2 regions of the Novosphingobium sp. NPDC080210 genome follow, and region 1 is predicted to be linked to the other one. Evidence: riboswitches for the same ligand, from Rfam matches in the RefSeq annotation. Region 1 holds a riboswitch; the other holds the start of a gene.
The links. A riboswitch is a leader RNA that binds a small molecule or an ion and turns the genes downstream of it on or off. The one in region 1 is predicted to bind S-adenosylmethionine.
Positions count from the first base shown of each region.

Region 2: another riboswitch for S-adenosylmethionine. It lies ahead of ACQKOE_RS13035 (DUF3293 domain-containing protein); the one in region 1 lies ahead of ACQKOE_RS16455 (AAA family ATPase).

Region 1 is NZ_JBNNWL010000013.1:29-6,032, reverse strand. It holds gene ACQKOE_RS16465 (S1C family serine protease) at 1-1,213, opposite strand, end outside; SAM-I-IV-variant riboswitch at 1,456-1,548, shown strand; gene ACQKOE_RS16460 (hypothetical protein) at 1,618-2,049, shown strand; SAM-I-IV-variant riboswitch at 2,060-2,164, shown strand; gene ACQKOE_RS16455 (AAA family ATPase) at 2,216-3,664, shown strand; gene ACQKOE_RS16450 (hypothetical protein) at 3,772-4,113, shown strand; gene ACQKOE_RS16445 (hypothetical protein) at 4,110-5,459, shown strand; partial or broken gene ACQKOE_RS16440 (S-adenosylmethionine synthetase N-terminal domain-containing protein) at 5,456-6,004, shown strand, end outside.
Region 2 is NZ_JBNNWL010000004.1:260,377-276,558, forward strand. It holds gene ACQKOE_RS13005 (TM0106 family RecB-like putative nuclease) at 1-2,186, opposite strand, end outside; gene ACQKOE_RS13010 (SprT-like domain-containing protein) at 2,221-2,994, opposite strand; gene ACQKOE_RS13015 (outer membrane protein) at 3,290-3,856, shown strand; gene ACQKOE_RS13020 (hypothetical protein) at 3,923-4,435, shown strand; gene ACQKOE_RS13025 (hypothetical protein) at 4,500-4,913, opposite strand; gene metK (methionine adenosyltransferase) at 4,993-6,177, opposite strand; gene ACQKOE_RS13035 (DUF3293 domain-containing protein) at 6,275-6,703, opposite strand; SAM-I-IV-variant riboswitch at 6,733-6,837, opposite strand; gene ACQKOE_RS13040 (hypothetical protein) at 6,886-7,449, opposite strand; gene ACQKOE_RS13045 (hypothetical protein) at 7,665-8,237, shown strand; gene ACQKOE_RS13050 (hypothetical protein) at 8,254-9,297, opposite strand; gene ACQKOE_RS13055 (helix-turn-helix domain-containing protein) at 9,309-9,689, opposite strand; gene ACQKOE_RS13060 (tetratricopeptide repeat protein) at 9,924-13,019, shown strand; gene ACQKOE_RS13065 (hypothetical protein) at 13,248-13,634, shown strand; gene ACQKOE_RS13070 (hypothetical protein) at 13,655-14,023, opposite strand; partial or broken gene ACQKOE_RS13075 (ATP-binding protein) at 14,248-14,568, opposite strand; gene ACQKOE_RS13080 (hypothetical protein) at 14,716-15,093, shown strand; gene ACQKOE_RS13085 (acyltransferase family protein) at 15,077-16,096, shown strand.

The DNA of each region.
Region 1 (6,004 bases):
CCTGCCAGAAAATCATCTCAAGCTCCGCGCAGTCCTTTAGACCATCGAGGTACTCGTAAAGGTCGTCAATCCTGGTGAAAGAGCGTCCATTTACGTACTTTAGCCGGTCTGACGCCCGAACATCGGATGCACCAAGATCAGCCTCCGTGTCGAAGTCGACGGCGACCAGGTTCCCAGCGGGGTCGACTTCTGCATTATCGACACGCCATGGCTCGCTAATGATCACACCCGAGATATTTATCGCCTTGTGCCCAAGCGGATCAGGCACAGTCCGAAGATTTGATAAAACCTCGAGATCAGCGCCGCCTCTCTTCACGCCCACCTTAACAGGCTGATTGGCACCCCGCAGACGGTCCAACAGATCTGGGTAGGTCACGATGGCGGTTGAGCCATTGATGCGTACAATTCGGTCTCCCGGCAAAAGCCGCGAACCCTCTGCAAAACTGGCTACTGTGGGCTCCCGGCCATTTCGGCCAGTCGCGATATCGACTGGCAACAGTTTCGTATGAGCATCTCGGCCTTGCTTGAGCAGGTCTAGAAGATGGCAAATGGGGGGTACTGGCTGGGCCAAGCCTACCGACGTCGCGTTCTTATCTTCGGTGTCTTTGTAACTGTGCGAACTGACACCGACGACTAGGCCATCAGAAACCCTGATCAACGGGCCGCCGGAATTACCTGCATTAATTGTCGCGTCTGTCTGGACGAGTGTGAATGGCGGGAACCAGGATGCACCAGAAACAATACCGCGAGACGCAGTAAAATCGAGCCCCGAAGGGTGGCCATAAGCGAATACGGAGGCGCCAGAACTGGGCAGCCCTGAACACTCCAACTTAGCTGGGATGGCAGAAGCGGGTATTTCTCCGAGAGGGATGGCAAGGATCGCTACATCCATGAACGCGTCCACGTGGATACGTTTGGCTAGGACCGGCTCTCCGTCTTTAAAGGCGACAGTGATCCGCCCGGGCGAACGAGAAGCAACATGGGCATTGGTCAGGATCCATCCGCGCCCCTTATCAATCAAAAAGCCTGTACCGCTGCCTCGACCGCGCTCATCGTTCCTCAGACCAATGGTCGTCTGAACTTCGACCTTGACTGTGTAGCGCTCAGCATCAGCCAAGATCTCTTCCGGAGCCTTTGCCGGGCTAGATTTGGCCAAGACTACTTGCGGGGGGATTGCCAGCAAGGCGATGAGAAGTGCGAACTTAAAGCGCATGTATTAAAACCCCGCAGGACAAACCTTTACTTGTCTAACCGTGGCGTTGAACCAATGACCATGCAATTAGCACAGTTACCTACAGTGTCCTCTTATGACACACCAAAGCTTGCCAGCACCATGCGCTGTGCTTCACCTTGAGAACATCAGATCAATTATGTCATTTGAGGACATGGATGGGTTTGACTTGGGCGGCTGATAGTTGATTTTCGTTGCAATGAACGCAGCGGACGCTAGCTAGCAAGCATCGTCAAGAAGGGCTCTGCCCTGCCAACCGGCCAACTCCGGCATCGGTGGTTCAACGACGAGGCCCGAGGGCAAACATAGGAGGTAATGATGATAACAGCGCCCATTTTGACGTTCGCAGTTTGTTCGGATCTCATCCTGAACTGCGGATATAAACCATGCTGACTTCTCGCTATTTCCCAAGGCATGGATCACGCCTGATTGACCTTCGTGACGTGCATCCTGATTCTTTTGACGACATTCTGGGCGCGAAGATCCGGCGCTTGCAGTCAATTGAAGGCTGGAGTTCCGAGAAGCGGCGTCTCCAACGCGACCTTGAATCTATGAGTGCGTGGTTTGGCTATGTCGGATGGAGTGTCGATCCGAGAACCTACCTTGTTCATCAGGTCGGGCAATCGTTCCTTTACGATGTGCCAGTGAACAAGCGCGGAAACTTTGCAGTTTTCCGCGGCAAGCGGGTTCGAGTAATCTGCCTAGGCAGCGGCGCATTCACCCGCTGGGTAAGAGTTGGGCCGTTAAACTCACTGGATGTCGAGGCGCCTAGCCCAGAGATAAGCATCCAGCGGGGTCGGGAGCAGCTGAACCGGTAAAACCGACCACACCAAGCATAGCGAGTGGGGCTGACGCCTCCGCCAACCTGCCCGCCCGGGTAAGGTGGTTCCGCCAAACGGCGGCATGCGGCCCTAGGCAATCAAGCGGGGGAAGACATGGGATGCGGGCAGTCCTTCTCGGCCAACACCGAAGAGGACCAACAAAATGAACGCCCTGATAATTGACGAACCAAGCCAAGCCAAGGCGGGCACCGATGATGGACCGCGCAAGCTCCGCAAATTCCTGCCCGCCCTTGGGGTTTATGGCTTTGATGAGCTCGAGATCGCCATCCTGGCTGCTCTTGTAACTGAGGACCCGCTTCTACTCGTAGGTCGGTCAGGGACCGGCAAAACCTATTTGCTCAACTCCCTGTCCGAGGCTCTGTCCCTCGAGCACCGCCATTACAACGCGTCACTGATCTCCTTTGACGATCTGGTGGGCTTCCCGTTTCCAGAACAGGAAGCCGGCACTGTCCGCTTTCTGGAAACTCCAGCGACAGTATGGCCCGCACAATCGGTGCTGATCGACGAGATCAGTCGCTGCAAGCCAGAACACCAAAACCGCCTGTTCGCCCTTGTCCACGAGCGCAAAATTCAGGGCATCGCCCTTTCCAATCTGCGCTTCAGGTGGGCAGCCATGAACCCGCCGTCGGGTGATCAAGGTGGCGACGATGATTACCTGGGTTCCGAGCCTCTCGATCCTGCACTCGCTGACAGGTTCAGTCTCTTCGTCGAGGCAGCCGATTGGGAGCAGCTAAGCGAACAGGAACGCCGAGCCATTGCGACACCGGCTGGCGAAGGCCGAATTGCTGACGATGGTGGCGCTCTGGCGGTAGCTTTGACCAGATGGAGGCGCACATTCGAGGAGCAACTCGTCTGCTGCCCCCCCTATCTGCTGGACTATGTCACCGCCGTCACAAACAACCTTGTAGTTGCGGGCATCAGGATTTCACCTCGCCGCACTCGGTTACTTGCGCGCAGCCTGCTTGCAGCAAGCATCATCGCTGCAGAATGCCGCGAGGACGTCTACATCACGATTTTACGATGTAGCCTGCCTCACAGGGCCTGGGGCCAGCAGCTTTCGGCTGAGCTTGTCCAAGCCGCGCACCGCGCGGCATGGGACACTGCAAACAGCACGCAGGCTGCCTGGGTCCATGCCTTTCTTGCAGAGCCTTCCATTGCACGAAAAGTAGAGATCCTGCTCACCCGGTGCCCCTCATCTGACGCCGGCACGCAGGCCGTTGCACAGTTGCTTGCGACAGAACGAACTGAGAGGGCTGCGGCCTTTGCCTATGTCACTTATCCGGCAGCATCCGCCGGGCGCCTTCCTATCGGTGCGGAGGGAGTGAATGACCTCGCCCGCATAGCAGCCCCAATCCTTGAGGTTGATGGCCACCTCGAGTGGGGCCAACCGCCGGGCACGAAAACTAGCCACCCACCCAAGCTCACTAAGGTGGCGCTCCACCTACAGAAGCTCTCAGGTGCTCGCCTATCGCGTGCTCGGCAGTTTCTTTACCATTGCCTCGTTGAGCAGATCCCCATCGAGCGGCCTGAACAGCTTGAAGAGGACATTCATGCTGCGGTTGAATTGATCCGTTCGCGGGTGCAGCCGTGATAGCGATCAGCCCCGGTTCGGCGCGATATGCCAACTCAGGCGCTCCAATGAGCCGATGGCACAGGGAGCACCTCACGAGCTCTCTCCTCGGTCCAGGAGATGCGTTCGTGAAGATCCCGCTCGTATTGAGGGTGGGCATCTGGTTTGGAATTGGAGCCAGCCCTCGCGAATTCATGGAAGAGCTTCTCAGCGATGCCGGCTGCCGGTCGCCTGAGGAACTGCGCGACCTGTTTGACCACCCACCGAGACGCCTGATGGCGCGCCCGGCGCCAGAGCACTTTACACCAAAAGACGTCCGGCTCGAGAGGCCAGAAGTGATCCTGCGTGAAGCCCTGATCCTCGGGCTATCGACCAGCTCGATTTATGATCCTGAGAGACCGGTAATCTGGACTGAGGTGAGCCTTGGGCGGCGCCTCGAACTCTACGATCCAGGGAGCTTCTATCAATGAAACCTGATCATTTCCTCGCACTCTACCGCGAGCTCATCGACGAAAACCCCTTTGCAGTCAGGGCGGTTCTGCGGATCCTCGAGGTGACCTTTACCGAGAGTGTTCCGACCCTTGCGGTGAGCTGCGAGGCTCAGCCGCGTTTTCTGGTGAACCCGCAATTCATCGCGGCTCACTGCAAGACCGAGACCCATGTGAAGGCTGTCATCGTGCATGAGTTTCTGCATGTCCTGCTGCGGCATACCGAGAGCTCTGCACATCTTTCGCGCGCCCGCCACATTGCCTTCGACGCCGTGATTAATGCGATCATTTGCCGCACACAGGGGGAGGATTGGGCATCATTCTTCCGCACGTACTATGCTGAGGCCGCAGGGTTTACCAAGCTGCTTCGCCCCCCAACTCCTGCCGAACAAGTCGATTTACCACGCCTCAAGAATGTGTCTGCGGTCGATCGGGCCTGGAAAGGGCTCTACGCCGGAACGCTGGTCGCTGATGACATTGCTGAACTGGCCGAAGAGATTGCGAGAGCACAAGCAAAGGCCGGTGCTACGACAGCCCAACCGGCCGAAACCACTCTGCATGGAGACCTGATCGGCAACCACGAGGAATTTGGCGGCCCATTGCCAGGACCAATTACAGACGCGCTTGAGCAAGCCATGCGCGAAATGAACGGAGCTGGCATTTGGCGCGGGCAACGCGCCGGGCTGGGAAATAGCCAAGCCCTCGTTGACCTCGAAAAGGCAGCGAACGATCCTGTCCGCCAATGGGAGAAAGCTGCGCTGGAAATCTTGCGGCGCCATGTTCTTCCTGATCCCAAGGCTAGGCGCGCAGTGGGCGGGACCCACTCCATCCAGCTGCCGGTTCTGTCCCCTGGAGATCGCCGCGCATTCTTAAGATCGCTGTGGGACCCCATCCTGCCTCAATCCCGCTGGGAGAGTGTAGCCGTGCGAAAAGGCGCCACTGCTCAGGTTTATCTCGATGTCTCGGGCTCAATGAATTCTGAGATGCCAGCGCTCATCGCATTGCTGACAAGGCTCGCCGGCCACATCCGCAGGCCTTTCTGGGCATTCAGTGATGAAGTCGTCCCAGCGCATATCCAAGCTGGTCGTCTGGTCACTTCAACGACCGGCGGCACCAGTATGGCCTGCGTCTTGCGGCACGTTATCGAAACGCGTCCCCGAGCAGCTGTTGTAGTCACTGACGGGTTCATCGAAGGGCTCGACCCCAGTCTCGTCGCCGCGGCGCGTTCTGCTGCCCGGCTGCATGCGATCATCGCAAGGCACGGATCGCCCGCCGCCTTGAGAGCGGCCGGTATTCCTTACACCCAATTGCAAAGGTATCCTTCATGATCCGGTTCAGTGAAGCCGCTCTTCCCGGCCACCCAGATAAATTCTGCGACCTGGTTGCCGACGCTATCGTGCAAGAGGCGACCAGGCTCGATAGGGATGCCTATGCCCAGGTAGAGGTCTCTATCTGGTCAGATCAAATGTGGATTTCGGGCGGCGTGGTAACCAGCGTTCCGTTCGAGCGAGACCTTCCCGAAATCGTAACCGAAGCGGGCAGATCGATAGGCCTCGATGGCTCCAACTGGATTGATGCCAGCAGGTATCGAATTCATTCAGCGCTCTGCCTGGAAACTCGCGCCCCCGCACCTTGGTCCCACCACGTCAACGATCAGTGCGTGATTACAGGCTGGGCCGGATACGATGAGAAAGTCTCCTACCTGCCACCGGAGCATTTCTTGGCACTTGCCCTGCGCGATGCGCTGTTCAACTCTTGCCGCGCTGGCCGGCTCTCTGGGTATGGACCAGACGGCAAGGTGCTGGTGCTGATCTGCCCCCTTCTGAGTGGTCCAATTTCTATTTTAGGAATGGCCACGAAGGAGGAATGGAAT
Region 2 (16,182 bases), on a different contig from region 1:
CCCGGGGGTCCTTGGATTGGGAGAATTGTTCCGTCCATTTTGAGAACAGCATCAACCACCCCCGTTACGAGATCCCCCCCTTGAAGGATGGGGCCACCGGCCTGCCCGGCTAGGCGAGGTGGATTTCGAGCAAGCAGATCATCAAGCGCGGCATAAGACCTGGGGCCACACTGATCTCGCACGACATCAAGGACAGCTGCGCTGATCGTCGATGTATCAAGCGGGGTATCAGGATGAAGGTGCAATTCATCTCGCAGCACAGCGGAGTTAGCAGCGCCTATCTTGAGGGTCACGAGGCTTTCGGCTTTATCAATGGCCTCGACAGTCACCGACCGAATGCTGCCATCTTCACCCTGAACGCTCGCCTTCTTGCCAGGCCGTAGCTTCGTTTGTTGTGGCGGATATTCATAAGTACGGGCCACAGACCTCTTGATCGTCCATGGATCGTTCACAGCTACTAAGGACGCGAGCGCGTCAAAATCCTCAATGAGCTCGTTTTCATCGCGATCGAAGCTGTCGAAAATTGCCCACCAAGCCGGTTTCAGCTCACGATCATGGAAACGAGCTAAGCTGAACAGGACGTCCCGGCGCTCCTCGTCCAGGCCAGACTGAGCAAGAAGATCCTCAAGCTGCGCAATCTGCACCAGCTTTTCCTCTTCTTTTTCATTGACCTCAGAAACGGTGATCGGTGCCGTGGCCTGAGCAATAGAAGCCCCGTGGCGCAATGTTACGAGCCAATTCCGAAGCTGCTCTGTCGAGACGCAGTCTACGCGATTGTAATCGGCTATCTCATCTAAGATTGCCTGATCCCCACTCTCCCGCCACTTTTCGTAGGCAACCACGGAGCCGCCAGCAGTCTTGACCTCGCCCTCCCGCTCAATCCCGTAAAACACTTCAAGTGCCTTAATTGAGTATGAAGGTTCGGAGGTGACAATGGCCCCTCGAACGACGGAATAAAGATCGACGAACCGCCCCTCACGGAGCCATTGGTCACGTAATGCCTCTCCCACCCCATAGCGCGAGGTCAGGCGCCTTAACGCGGTGATTTCATATGGGGCGTAATGATAAATCCTGGCCGCAGGGTATCGCGACAAATGGTCCTCAAAGAAATCAAATAGCTCGCGGAGAGCTTGCTCCTCTTGGACATGATCGTGGGCCCAAAAAGTCGTGAATTGGCCTTCGCACCAGACGCCGTGCAGATATTCGAGCCCGCCCTCGAAATGAGGATCACCTTCGATATCGTAGAAAAGGTCTCCAGGCTGAGGATCGGGCATTAGCTCAAAGCCCTTACCGGCTTGGGCAGGCCGCAACTCGACCGTGGGGTCTCCATTCTTTCGATCATGCTGCAGGCGAGCCTGGCTTTGCAGCTTCTGGTAGGTGTCTCGAGCGATGCCTTTTACAGGTTGGGCTGACTGCGCCAGATCGGCCATCGTCTTTATACCGGCTGCCTCCAGTTTGATTACCTGCCCGCGGGTAATCCCTGCAACCTGGAATAGGCTGTCTTCCTTTTCCCATTGCGCCCCGCAGTGATCCCGCCATCTGCAAAGGTCACAGTCCCGACACGGCATGGGGCGCGTTGGCTCAGGATTGGCAACAAAGAGCTCAAGACGCTCTCTAGCCATTCTTGCATACGCGTTGAATTCGCTCAGCCGAAGAGTGGCACGGTCCCCGTTCCCCAACTCGACATGAGCGCTTTCAGGTTCGCAGCCCTGGATGTCGGCGAGAAGATCGGAGTAGAGCGCGAGCTGAAGCACATGGCTGGGATGAGGTTTGCGCTTAAGCTTGGTGTCAGCGACCTCGTAGCTGAATGCTCCGAGGTCTGATTGCCGATCGACCCTCTCTAAAAAATCTGACCAGCCACCCCAGTTGCCGGAGAGCAATGCGCCTTGAAAAACCACGTCCGCGCCCTGAGCGAGCAGTTCTCTGGTCAGATTCGCATTTTCAGTCAGATCCCCGCGGTCTATCTCCAGTACCTTCAGGCCGCGGGCTTTTAGCGCCTCCAGGTGAGCTTTTTCGTGCGCGTCGCCGCGGGCCTGCAGCAATGCGGCGTCGTCACTGTCTTCGCACGGATTAAGCCCAACAGCGCCATTCATATACTGAAGGTCGAGATATGTCGCGTGAGAGCAGCCCATGAAGCGCATGAGATCGGTAGCCGATAAAAGGATCCTTCCCTCAAAACGCCTCATTCATTCCCCCTCAAGCAGTTAAGTTACGAGATATTCAGTTCTGGTCGGTCGCGCAAATAAGAGAGACCTCACAGACACCACATAAAATGTCAGCCCCCTCTTCGGCCCATGCACGCGTAGTGCAGCCTGAACACTCGTAGCGTAATTTGCGTTTTCCCGTCCTTGGCTTTGGCGCAAAAACGACAGGCTTTCCGTCGACCTCCTGCGGCAAACCCTCCAAGGGTGAAGCAGAGAACTCCATCTGCACTCCAGCGTCAGCCAAAGATGCTTGATACTGCTGAATTCGTTCTGGTGGCTGTGGCAGATGACGGTCAAGCCACGGCAGCTCGAACCCTTCAGCTGTCAGTTGCCTGCAGCTATGGAGAAACGGACCAGACGGTATGATGTAGTCGGACATGGCGTGACCCGTCTCACGACCGCCAGGAAGGCCTGTATGCGAAGGCTGCAATCCAACTGCAATCATCTTGTCCGCCCACTGGCGATTGTGAGGATTTGAGCGGCTTGGCTTGCCATTCTGGTGCTGCCAGACGTGGACCATCTCATGGACTAACGTTGCCATAGCGGACTCGACGGGCTGGATTGTGAAGTATCCAGGGTGAAGGCCAAGTTCACCAATCAATTCGCCGCCTGGTGCTATGAAACGCTGAGCGTGGTGGTAACCGTGATGGCGGTTGCTTGATCGAACCGTCATCAGGCATTGGCCTAGAGTCCCCTCGAACAGCGTCCGGTTAAAGTGGTCGAAGGCAGTCTGAAGCTGCTGATAAAAATAGAGCGTGGGCGTCTGAACTGTAACGGGTCTGGCAAGCATGCTGTGTGGGATCTCGTGGCGTGCGAATCTCTAATGATCGCGCACGGACCTTACCCTCTTTGAGTGTCAGAAGAGGTCATTCTGGCATTCAAGTGGGTGAGGCCCAAGCTGGTCTCATCTCAACCATGTCCCCAAATGGCATTCTTGAACGCACTGGAGCATCAGTGCCAGTCCGGGTCACAGCAGCCAGGTCGCGAAGTTTGAAGTGTCCTTCGCTGGCATCGCTGCACCTTAAGGCAAATCCAGCCACGAGATGATTCGTGGTCCCACTTCACTTTTCTTCATGGGGATCCTTATGAACTTTCGCATTTTCAGTGCGGCGTTGTGCGCGCCGGTAGCCCTTATTGTCTCAAGCCCGGCCAGCGCTGAGGGGTTTGAGGGATTTCGTGTTGACCTACACGGTGGATACGATGCCGTTTCAAGCGTCTACACAGTCGATGGAGCAACTGCTGGTGTGGGCATCGGCTACGACGTGCCAGTGGGGGAGAGCGTGATTGTCGGTGTGGAAGCCAATCTGGACTATTCGTCCGCAAAGGATGAAGGCGTCTATTTTGGTGTAGCGTATTCTCAGGTTGCTCGCCGTGACATCGAGCTTTCCGCGCGCCTTGGCGTTCAGCTCGGAAAGACGACCCTAGGCTACCTCAAGGCTGGCTACAGCAATGCTGGGTACGAAGGCGCAGCTGCTGGCTATGGCCTGTGGGCTTACGAGAAGGGCACTAGCGACGGCATCCGTCTCGGCGCCGGTCTCGAACAGCGAATTGCCGAGAAGTGGTTCGTCAAAGGCGAATATCGCTACACCCGTTATGGCTCTGACGATGTGAACCGTAACCAAGCCATTTTCGGCGTCGGCTACCGCTTCTGACACCCCAGCCTCCTGGGGTGTTTATAGGCACCCCTGGGGGCTTTCTCCCTAAAGAAGGCTTTCCTCATGAAAATCGATCGCTTCGCTCTGGCTGTAATTGTTGCAGCCGTCAGTCACCAGGCCAGTGCTCAGACCACGCCTGCTGCTCCTTCCGCGCAAACGGTAACGGCCCTACAGACCGTTTCGCGAGCACTGCCTGCTAGCACTTTGATCTCAGTTACCCCTGATGCCGAGATTTCATCAAAGCATGTCGAGGTCGGCCAAAAGGTCGGCTTCACAGTCGTCAACGACATTACTGATGGCGGTGTCGTTGTTATCCCTCGTGGCTCGCAGGTCGTTGCCACCGTGACCTGGAAGACCGGCAAAGCCGTTGGAGGCAAGTCAGGTAAGTTTGAGGTGACGTTCGAGAAGGTGAACGTTCGAGGGCGCGACTATGCGATGCGCGGCGTCCATCGCCAGGAGGGCAAAGGGAACACGGTCGCGGCGGTATTCGCGACATGGCTCGTCAGCGGTCGCTCTGCGGTTATGCAGCCCGGACAGTTCGTCAACGCCTTTACGGCTGAAGCAATCCCATACTGATTATGATGATGGGGAGGCGTGCCACATAGCTGGCACGCCTTCATTAACGGCAAAAGCAGAAGATTTATTTGGGTTCTGACGCGAGGCTATGTAGTGCAGAGAGCACTTCGTTGGCCTCGGAAATTTTCCAATCCAATATTTCTAGAGCTTCAGCCACCGAGCTATGAGACAGTTCCGTCACGTATGCAGTTTCTTCATTATTCCACTGGTCTAGCGGCCCAAGCAACCACTCACCATCGTGGCCTTCGATGGGCCGCCCATTGAACTCTGCAGGAAGCACAAGATCGCCTTTGGCATCTCGAAATTCAGGCAAGGGTTCGCCATCGTCATCGAACCACTCTCCCGGAATGTAATCGACGATTTCGTAAATGCAGACACCCAGGACAAATCCGTCATTTGCCGGTTTGGCGCAGAGATACTCTGTCCACGTATCCGCCATGGTGCCCTGCTCACGCGAGAGAATTTTGCTCCACGTCATGTCATCTACCTAGTCGTTGTAATTGTCGAAGAAAGGTCGAAAAATCCTTGGCAGGTCGAGTCCAAGCATCCCTTCGATCTCAGCTTCGAACTGTTTTCTCGATCAATTGCTCCAAGCGGTCCAGCCGCTCCCAGCGGTAAAGCTCCGGCGACTTCCAGCGACCGAAGTGACCGAGCGCTGCTGTCCCGGTGTAAATCGGGCGAAGCAGAACAAGCTCTTTGATGATGCCCGCCGGCGTAAGATCCCAAATGTCAGTCACCGCCGCTGCAATCTCTATGTCGGCGACCACCCCAGTGCCGTAAGTTTCCACGCTTACCGATACCGGTTCAGCCACACCGATAGCGTAGGCCAGTTGCACAGTGCAGCGCTTAGCCAACCCAGCCGCGACAATGTTCTTTGCCACATGGCGTGCCGCGTAGGCTGCAGAGCGGTCAACCTTGGTGGGGTCCTTACCGGAAAAGGCGCCGCCCCCATGAGCGCATGCCCCGCCGTAGGTGTCGACGATTATCTTTCTACCCGTAAGACCTGTGTCGCCCTTGGGACCACCCACAGTGAAGGGGCCAGCGGGATTGAGAAACGCCTTGAAGCTATCAGTGCGCATGCTGAGCGGGATCACATGATCGAGCACCTCGGCGGCGAGGTATTCCCGGACTTCTTTGATCGAGATGTCCGGCCGATGTTGCCAGGACAGCACGGCGGTATCGATCCCAACGGGAACGCCATCAACGTAGCGGACAGTCACCTGGGCCTTGCCGTCGGGTTTCAACACACCGCTGCCAGGAACAATCAGGGTGCTTGCCCTTTGGATCAAATCCGTGGCTAGGGACCAAGCTAGGGGTGTCAGGGCCTCGGTCTCGTTCACAGCATGACCGAACATTAGGCCCTGATCACCAGCACCCGTCGTTTCGCCTCCATCGACACCTGCCTGGATCTCTGGGCTTTGGTGATTGAAGCGAACCTCGACCTCGCAGGTGGCGGGATCAATATCGTACTGATCGGAACCGTAACCAATCTGCCGGAGCGCCTCGCGGACGATCCCGGGAGCGGCAGCGCGAACGGCTTTGAAATCTTCCACCCTCTCAGTTCGAAACTCGCCGGCAACGATGATCTTGTCGTTGGCCGCAAAGGTCTCGCAGGCGACGCGGGCGTTACGGTCCCGCTCCAGGAATGCGTCGAGAACAGCGTCGGAAATCCGATCGCAAAGCTTATCGGGGTGTCCCGCAGACACAGATTCCGACGTAAACAGGCCATTGAAAACAGACATGGAAAGTCTCCATTTTTAGCCATTTCGACGACGTCGGGGGTGGCAATCAGGAACAAATCCCCCCAGCCCGTGGGTGGGCCAGCCCTATTTCAGAAAATCAGCGGAGCACGATTAACTCGGGCGTTCCGCTAGCATCGAACCATACGATCGCGTTTTGCTGATACTTGCGTCCCAGTTCACACGCCTGCTCCCGACTGATGCCAATCGCCGCATAGCTGGCCTCAGCGGGCCAGCTGGGGTCTTCGCCCTGACCGGCTCCTTCAAAAACGGAAGCACCGAGCTTGAGGAGATCTTTTCGCAGCTCGCCTTGGCGGACAGCGTTTTCGGCTGCCGGGAGTTGGACGCTGAGCGGATTTTCAGCAGTGATAAAGGCGCCGCCGGATGCTCCGGCGGCACCGACCAGCTGAGCTGCGGCCCTCGAAGGCTCGCCAATTCTCAGCACGATTTCGCCGCTGTCCGCGAATGCGCGATATTGCGTGCGCTTGTAGGCCTCAATCAGTTCTGCCGGCACTTCAGAAACAGACATAAAAAAACCCTCCTTACGGAGGGTCGACACGGCTTCCGCTTCGTTGCTCCGAAGAGCCACATCTGCTTTCGCAAAACCACCTTGCCCGGATCGGCAGGTTGGCGTGGGTGTCGACCCAACTCTTGATGACGCATTTTTGTTAACTGTTCCGCGCGGCTGATGCAAGAGGTTGCAAACCCGGATCAGTCCCCGTGAAAGTTCTGGCCACCCACGAAAGCGGCTAACTCCTGATCTGTGTAATCCTCTAGCCGCCTACCTTCAGGCACCCAGCTGTCCACGAACAACCCCTCTTCGACCGCAGCTTTCATTGCAGCTTCAGGAGTTAGAAATAGGCCAAACCACTCGAACTCCCAGCCACCTTGTCCGCAGCAGTATGACTTTGCGGCCAAGACTGCTTTGTTGCCGAGCTGATCCGAGATCGGGTACCCTTCTAGGTATGGCCCGTAAAACTCAGACCTGGCACTTTCGACTTCCAAACGTGCGTAAGCTGCACGGTGCGCATCAGTAATTGGCTGTTCCGGCTCGATATCGAGACGATCTCTAACTTCTGTGTCTTCGGCTTCTAGGGAATGCATTGTCCCCAGCGCGGCATCCCCAAACTCGTAAAATGCAGAAGCGCCATCCTCATCCAGCCAGCCCTCTATTTCCTCCTCAGCTGATGGGTCCGCCACGCCCTTATAAAGGCTGCTAATCGCCGCGTCGCGCGCGCTCCATAAGGATTGAGGGAGAGGAAGTTCACTAGACATACGTAAGCCAATCTTTGAACCGAAAGTCACCTACATCTATGGAGCGGCTCCAGTTTTCACGCAACGGGCTGGCTTTCTAGATGTGTCAATTGAGGTCACAACTCCTCCTACCCTAGTTGACGCTCGGCCTGAATTCAGCCCAAGTAATGACAAATTAGAGATGCGCTAAGCGACATTGTTGGCTCGGCCGCAAATGTCTCACGGAGAGATGGGCAGTGAGCCATCATGACGGGACAGTATATTACCTCCCTGGTCGCGGGGGCAGGGTTGATGAGGGGCTTGGTTTAGCTCTCCAAAGGCGTGGGCTTACCGTCTACGGCCAGCACCTGTTCGGAGAGTTCCAGCGCCTGATCTTTTCGGATCAGATCCAGGTGATCGCCGAGGATCTCAAACACGAGTTCTGGAGCGAAAATGGGTTAGTCGTGGCGAACTCCTTTGGAGCCTACCTTTTCCTGCATGCGCAAACACTGCTGGAACCATTTCCAGGCAAAGTCCTACTGCTCTCTCCTATTATTGGGGCCACTGCTGCCCCTGGGAATGGGCTACGGTTCTCTCCGCCATTCGCCGACCGGCTCCTCCAACTTGCGCAAGGCGGCGAACTTACCAAACCATCCCGCTGCGAAATTCACGTTGGAGAATCCGATTGGCAGAGCGAACCTGCAAAAGTCGGCCGCTTAGGCGAACTTGCCGGGATCCCGGTAACGGTCGTGCCCGGAGGCGGCCACATGCTCGATAAAGGCTACGTGTCAGACCTGCTTGATCGCTGGCTCCCAGCTCCTATGACCTAGGCACATCAATCGTCCGCTACCAACTGCTCGAAGATCTCACAGGTCTTGGGCCTGGAAGGTCGGGGGCGAGCGTCACGGGCTTTCCTATAGTGATGTCAGATGAACCAACGAGCTGTGCTCCGGTTTTATCTGCGAATGTCTCCGCGATGGATTTCACGCCGGCCAATGCAGCGCTACCTAGCAGAGCTTCTAGGTCCTTTGCATAGTAATCAAACCACGGAAGCCCTGCCGCAGTGTAGTCCTTCGCCGTGAGGGGCTCGTTTTGAGCCGCCTCACCGGTAACTGCCGTCCAGTCCTTCGCATGGATAAGCGAAACGAACACACGTTCCGTCGTATCCCAATCCCAATCCTCGAGATTGAAAGCGTCCTCATAGATCTCCTGGTGCATTCGCCCTCCAGCCCCCAAGCCCATCTCGACGCTTTCGCAACACCTGCTCAGACATGCGTCCATCAGCATCGCAGGCCCACTTGCCGCCTTGATCCTTTTCCAGACCGACGCCTTGAGTGGTGTGACCGATATTTGAACGCCCCCCCACTCACTAGCTTGTGTAAGCTGCTCTTCAACCGAATAGCCATCGCCAAGGGGCATAGCGACGAATTGGCGGATCACGCCTTTCTCGATTGCAAAACCGTCAAGCCATGGCTGGGATGGGGATACGACATAGTCCTGAGGGTCGCGATGGAGGCCTGGGCGCCAACTTTCACCTGACACCGCGTTGATTTTGCCCGCTGCAATTTTGACCGCAACCGGAAGACCAAAGCCGGTCTCCATGGAGTTGCCATCAGACCATTCTGGGCCATCGTTGTTGAAGCTCATCCACATGGCCTCGGCTTGCCACATTGGCATGATCACCCCGCCGCGATCCAAGGTGTGGGCGGGCAGATTTTTAGCGTAGTCCTCAACATGACGCAGTGGGAACGTGCCCAAGCCCGGCGGCAAAAAGTAAGTTTGCTCGGTGTCCGGAATACGCAACGTGCGCATGAAGCTTATCGAAAACTGCGCGTCCGGTTCAATGCTCGGGAAGCGGAAAATCAGGTCATCATCCTCAAGGGTTGGCATCGGACTTCCTTTCACCATTGCCCGTCACGCACATCCCGCACGATCTTGAGCACCGCTTGGTCAGGCATGGATTTGATTGAGCGGATCAGATCCGCGAAAAGTTTGGGGCGAGAGAGAATCGCCTGTCGGAGGTCGGCTGATATCTTTCCGGCCATAGCCAGCAGGACATCGGCATCTTCTCCGAGCTCATACGCCAGCTTGAGTAGTGTATCCTCACCTGGCGGCGCGACCTCGTCACGCTCAACACGGGAGAGATATGCAGGCGTTACGCCACAGCGCATGGCTAACTGGCGCAACGTGAACGCTCGATCATCCACCGCCAGTGCTTCGCGCTTCTGACGCAGGTAATCACCTAGCGAGGCGCTTTTTGAACTGTTGAGCAAGTGTTGCATGTTGCCTGACTAGGCAACACCTTTATCCACGTCAAGGTTTGTGCACCCAGTCCGCTGACGGCGTATGCCAAATGGGGACATTGTTGATTGCACTCAAACGGGCTGGGCCGCAAAACAGCGCCTTAACCTTACCCAACGCTATTGAGCACAAAGCCGTTCGCAGCCAGACTCAGGCGGATAGATCAACCTCGAATCAAGACCTCGAGTGATCTGAATGAATACGTGAGGGCAAGAGTGACGGGTTATAGCATCAATTGGAACCCGCTGGTTCGCAGGGATTTTGAAGGTTTCAAAAAGCTTGCGATGGAGATTGAGGACCCCAGTGCGCGCGAGAAGGCACTTCTTAAAGCCGGTGGGCTGATCGATGCGCTGATGGGTGAGTTGGTGAGGATCGGCTATTTCACCGACCCCGAAAGCGTCAATTATGCCATTGAGAAATATAAAGCGGCTATTGATGACGGGCTTGAGCTAGAGCTCAGAAAAAAACTCTTCCAAGAGATTTCGACCTTCACTCAATATTTCGAAGACTGCACAGCTCTAACATATGTGCCTTTCGTCCTGGGAGATGCGGATCGCGGCATAGTCTCCACGGCCACACTTGATTACGTCAGTGTGGCAAAAATCGAGGAAGGCGCCGACCCGATGCTCGTTCCTCGTCATGTTGTCCGCATGATCGAGGGTAAGCTTCCGGTTAACCGAGGGGCTGCGTTTGGCGGTCTTTTGAGCACGGGAGACCCAAGAGTTTGCTCGGGCCTGCTTTGGGACCTGCGGCACCAGCTCTCTGAAGATGAAATCAATGAGGCCTGCCTTTGCCACACCGGCTTTATTGGTAGTGCAGCGGTTGAGTTCTACCTAAAATGGCTCGAAGAAATTGTTCATACGGGGCAGGATGAACTGTTCGGCAAACTGGCTTCGGGCTTGGCCCTGTTACGCCGAAACGTTCAAACGGAGTTTGTGTTCACGGGGCAGCGGCCATTTCCTTATGCCAGCGTACAGGGCGAGGAACTTTTGGCCATTCTGAAGCCCGTGCCAATTGACGATTTCACGCGTCAAATTGCCTCCCGAATGCTTCATCTTGGTAGTCTTGAGCACGAACCCAGGGTTATGCCTGAAGTGCTCCGAATTTGGAGTATATGCACTCTGCCTGATGCCAAAGGCATTCTGATAAGCGACGACCTGACTGAAAGGTGTTGGGAGCTTATTAAGGGGCCGAGGAAGTCCGACCCGAATGTAAACGAAGCGCTTTGCGAGATTATCGATGCCTCGATAGGCATCAGTGGCGATTTTTCCCTAGCTTCCAAAATCGGTGAAGAAATCACCAAACGTGGGGTACCCGCCATCTGGGAGTTCGTGTTTTCTCGAGGGGAAGCCGCAATCACGAACCAACGTTGCGACGGGCCTAACGGAGCAACTTGGGGCCAAATCATCGCGATGCCGGTGGTATGTGATACTGAGACTAGCGACGAGCAGATCGTCGAAATTTGCCAGGCAATCCCACCACTTCCGGATGGTCAGGAGTTCAAGTTCTGTCCAGTGATCATGACGTGGTCCAACCTCAACAGGATTGCCTCCACTCGCCTTCTCCACGCTATGCTGCAAAAGTGGCGGACTGACGAAGATAAGCCGGCAGTGGAAGCTGATATCACAATGTATGCCGCAGCCACCCGTGAGGAGACGGCTCTTGATGAGGTAGTGTTTCAGCGGAGTCAGATTTCTAAATTGCGCTTCCTTGTCGGCTATCGCTTTGAGACTGAGGACTTCCCGGATTACCCTCAGGATCAGAAAGTCGAGTGGTCTTCTCAAGCCAACGAAACACTGCAGTCGGCGTGTGGAGACAAAACCATTGGGGTTAGGTCTCCTCGTCCCCTCGGGTATGCGCTGTATACCGCTCAGAGCGTAATGACTGAGTTAAACGCTAAAGCTGCTGTCTGGATTGCAGAACGTTACCACTCTCCTGTGGCGCAGGATAAATTTGGGATCCGCCTGGCAGCATATGGCAACCTATACACGGGGCTAGCAGATTGCTTTGAGGCAACGGCCTATGATTTGGAAAATGGCGAGACCATTTTTCGTCGAGAGATTCCGATCGTTCTCCCGAGCGTCAGGCCGCACTGGAAGCAAGAGCTAGACCATCTTAGGGTCAATTTGGAAGCTGGTGGCTGCCCTTACGTGGCGGTCGCGCCCATCCTTCAGAGCATTTATCTAAACGACCGGATTTTCGAGGAAACAAAGTGCGTCAAGGTTACTCTTGGCGCCCCGACATCTCTGGGTGACCAGGCTGAGGACGGCCTTCCATTTGAGAACATTTCAGAAATCGCTGAGGAAAAGCAACGTTGGCACACGGAGGGAGAACGTCTCCATGTTGATGCTGAGGCGTTTAAATTAGCATGCGCAGGGCAGCTCGGGCTCGATATCCAAACCGTCCGAGCATCAGGCGAATTCGCGCTCATCAAGGGACGCTGGTTTCCGACAATTCTCATTTTTCTGCGTAATGCCAAGGCCGCAGATGGTTCGCCCATAGATTGGCCGCTGGATGCCACGTTAGTCGATACCGCAGTTAGAGCCGCTGCAGCCGAGACCGGCCGCCGCTGGGCCCATTGGACTTTTGGCGGTGTTCCAGAAGAAGCCGAGGAGGTCGATGTCGAGGCCGTTTACAAGTTGGCACTCAATGATGACCTGGCAGCGCAGGTGCAGCTGGCCCAAATCCTTTACCGAGGCGATAAGGTCGAGCGAAACTTGAGCACTGCTCTGCAATGGTTTCGTAAAGCCGCCTCTCAAGGCCATGGCGAGTCCCAAGCAATGGTCGCCTACATGTTGGATGAAGGCCTCGGATGCGCTCAGAATGAGGTTGAAGGTCTGCACTGGCATCGATTGGCAGCAGAGAATGGTTCTGCCTATTCGCAGAGGAAGTTGGCTGCTGCATACGAAGCTGGGGAATTGCTCCGGCAGGACTATGAAGAGGCGGCGAAGTGGTACAGATTAGCTGCTGACCAAGGGTCTCCCGACGCCCAATTTTCCTTAGGATGGCTTCTGTACTCCGGGAATGGCGTGCCCCAAAATCTCGAAGAGGCAGCAGAGTATTTCGAGCGGTCGGCCCTCCAGGGTAATGCCGCTGCTCAGTATAACATTGCGGCGATGTACGGCCATGGCGAGCACGCACCCGTTGATCGTGTTAAGTCATATGCTTGGCTCCGATTGGCAGCCGAGCAGGAATATGAAGGGGCAGAAGGCGGGATCGAGGAAATTTGTAGCAGGATGTCTGCCGATGAGATGGCAAAAGGGAAGGAACTTGCCAAAGAGCTAGCGGCAACGATTGGGGCTCAGCGATAGATCCAATGATGTTCCCGAGTGGGGTGCATGCACACGCTCAATCAGACTGAGACATCCCTAGCGGCACTTCTAGTTTGGCCGCACATGGACTACCTGACGCTATGCCAATCGGGGACATGCGTTATTGTGCTGGCCACAGCTTTAATCTCGACAACCTAGGCTGAATTCCCTCATTAATCTCTGGCACGGCAGGCAAGCTATTTGCCTGGTATAACGCTCGGGGGGATGATGTTCGGTCTATTCAAAAAGAAGCCAAAGACCCTTTTAGATCAGTTCATCGTGGCAGCTTACGGGGATCGCCCTCCCAAAGCGCGCAGGGCCGACCTCGGGATGGCAGTAGATTTGGCTCATAGTGCCCTCTTGATGGGCGCGGTTGAAAAATCTGAAATTTCCGACATTGCGAGAGGGCTGTTTGAGGGGGAAATCCCCTATTCTACCCATGATCTGGCACTCGCAACGGCTCTAAACTTTTTCAAGCGCCCCGAATTAAGGGGCGACTTGGAGACCGCTCAGCTCATGGCGCGCTTAACCGCACTCGAATGGCTGCAGGAGGGTAAGGTCGTACCACTTCTGATGAAGTCCTTCGAAGACACGCTGTATAAAGCTTTCAAATAACCCCGGGCTTGCCGAACACTTCATGCCCAGGCCTGGGCGATCAGTAGCGCTAGGACGATCAGGGTAAACCACGGCCACGGTGTCGCCCATGGGGACTGGACCTTCACGCTCTCAAGCCGCGCTATCGACGCTTGAACGGCCGCCTGCTGAAAATGCAGATCCTTGATCGCAGCCTTCATCACGTCAGTCTCGACGTAGGTAGATGCGTCGTCTGCCAGAAGCTCGACCTCTTCCAGCAGCCGAAGCACTTCGCGGAGGCGTGGCAGTGCGTTCGGATCAGGCGTGCCGAGCAACGCCATGGCCTCTTGATGCTTGCTCTTGGCTAGCGTCAGCATGTGGCTGATGTGTTCAACAGCAGCGTCAGGCAGGTCTGGATCGGCAGCGTCCATGGGCTACTCTTACCCCATCTTCGCGGCAGGGATATCCCCCCACCGGTGTCAAACGGCGTTCAAAAGGGACCCCCGATCGGCGTCGAAGAGGGACCCCCTTTTCAGATAATATGATGCTGGTTTGTTGAAGATGGCCTTGCGCTGCGTGCGGCGGAGGGCGGGCGTAGCCCGACCGGAGGCGCGCGCAGCGCAAGATAGATTTTTGAAGGCGCCGAAGGTGGCTGTCAGCTGCGGTTTTTGAAGCGCCAGCTGTCGTTGCCCGTCTCGACGATATCGCAGTGGTGGGTGACGCGGTCGAGCAGCGCCGTGGTCATCTTGGGATCGCCGAACACGGTCGGCCATTCGCCGAAGGCGAGGTTCGTGGTGATGATGACGCTGGTCCGCTCATAAAGCTTGCTGATGAGGTGGAACAGCAACTGCCCTCCCGAGCGGGCGAACGGCAGATAACCGAGCTCGTCGAGAACGATCAGGTCGAGCCGCGACAGCTGCGCCGCCAGGGTCCCGCCTTTGCCGATCCGGGTCTCCTCTTCGAGGCGTGTCACCAGACCACGCTGACCACGGCACGGACTGATGAACTCGCCATCATTGATCAGGTTCTGCAGGGCGAGATCCACCTGCCCCCCCATGCATGCACCGTTGTTCAGGTCCAAGCCCTGCCGCGCCTGTCGAACGGCAAATATGATTTTAAGGCGATGGACGGTCTCGCGCCATCCCGCGAAAAAGCGCCGTCATTCGAGGCGATGTTCGAAGGGTTCAACAACGAACCGTTCAGCCTCCGTAAGCTAACCGCCTTCCTGGGCCTCGCCTCGCGACGGATTGCGCACCATTGCGCGGACATTCTCCTTCTCGACGTCGCGGCCACCAGCATCTTCGAAATCTTCGAGGAGTTTGGCACGGAGAGCCCAGATAGGATCGGGCGAGAGACAAGGTTTATCGACATCTCAACGGACTCGCTCTCGTTCGTTAATGCCAGCATCGCACTGGAAGGATATCTCGGCTTCATCCCCCCGCGCTGGGATCAACTCTCGCTTGCCGAACTGGAGGAACTCAAACATGTCGCCCATGTTTAAGACGCGGCGCATGGAGGCAGGAGTCGTCCTGCGTGCGGCGGCGATATCCCTCGTGGCGCTGAACCATGCCAACCCCGATATCGACCAGGTTTTGGGATTTAACTTCTCGGGTGGCATGAGCGTCCTGATGGCGCTCTCCGGCTATTTTTTTGCGAAGTTCGTGCTTGACGCTCCCTCGCTCCCACAGATGCGGCATCGATTGATCGGCTTCGGGCGATCCATCCTGCTACCCAGCTTCTTCATGGTCTTATTCTTCTTCATCATCTTACGTAAATTCGATGTTTTAGAATTATTGTTTATCCGAAACCTCTTCACGGACGGTCGAATATCCAAGTTTCCGACCTGGTATCCGCAGGTCATGATGCAGATCCTGATCGTCGTCTACATCCTGTCCTACATCGGTCTCATCCGGAATTTCGGTCGGAAGCTACTCCCTTATTCCGTCGTTTTGCTGTTTGTCGCATCCGTGTTGCTACGATTTTATCTGGACAACTATTCAGATGGTCTGGACCATCCTACACTGCCCTACTCCCGGTTCTGGAATTTTTGCCTCGGCTGGTGCTTCTACTTCTTTGCCGATCCCTCAAGGACTCCGAAAGGAAACAGGGTCGCGATGGCTGCCCTGGCGATTGCCAGCAGCTTCCTCGTTTACGGGGCCGCCAAACTACCTGCCTACTGCCTCATTGCGGGGACCCTTATTTTCCTCTTTGTAAGGGACATCGCAGTCCCCGCCATCCTGCACAAGCTCATCACGATCGTCGCCATGGCAAACCTCCATATCTTTCTCTGGCACCGCTTCTTCTTCGAGATTTACGAGGACATCATGCATGTCACCGCCCAAGGTGGGTTCGGCATGTGGCTATTCGGAATGTCGGCAAGCGTCGTTCTGTGGATTGGGTGGGAGGCGGCAGTCCGAACGGCGAGGGAGTTCGCATTGGCATCAACCTCCCTGAAATCGAAAGTTATTCCTTCCGTCCGAAGCCATACTCTCCCGGCAAGCTAGGGCAGGAATTAAGTGAAATGCGACCAAATTTAACAAATGATTGCTGAGATGTTTTTCTTTTGATACAAAGAACATGAATGCACCTT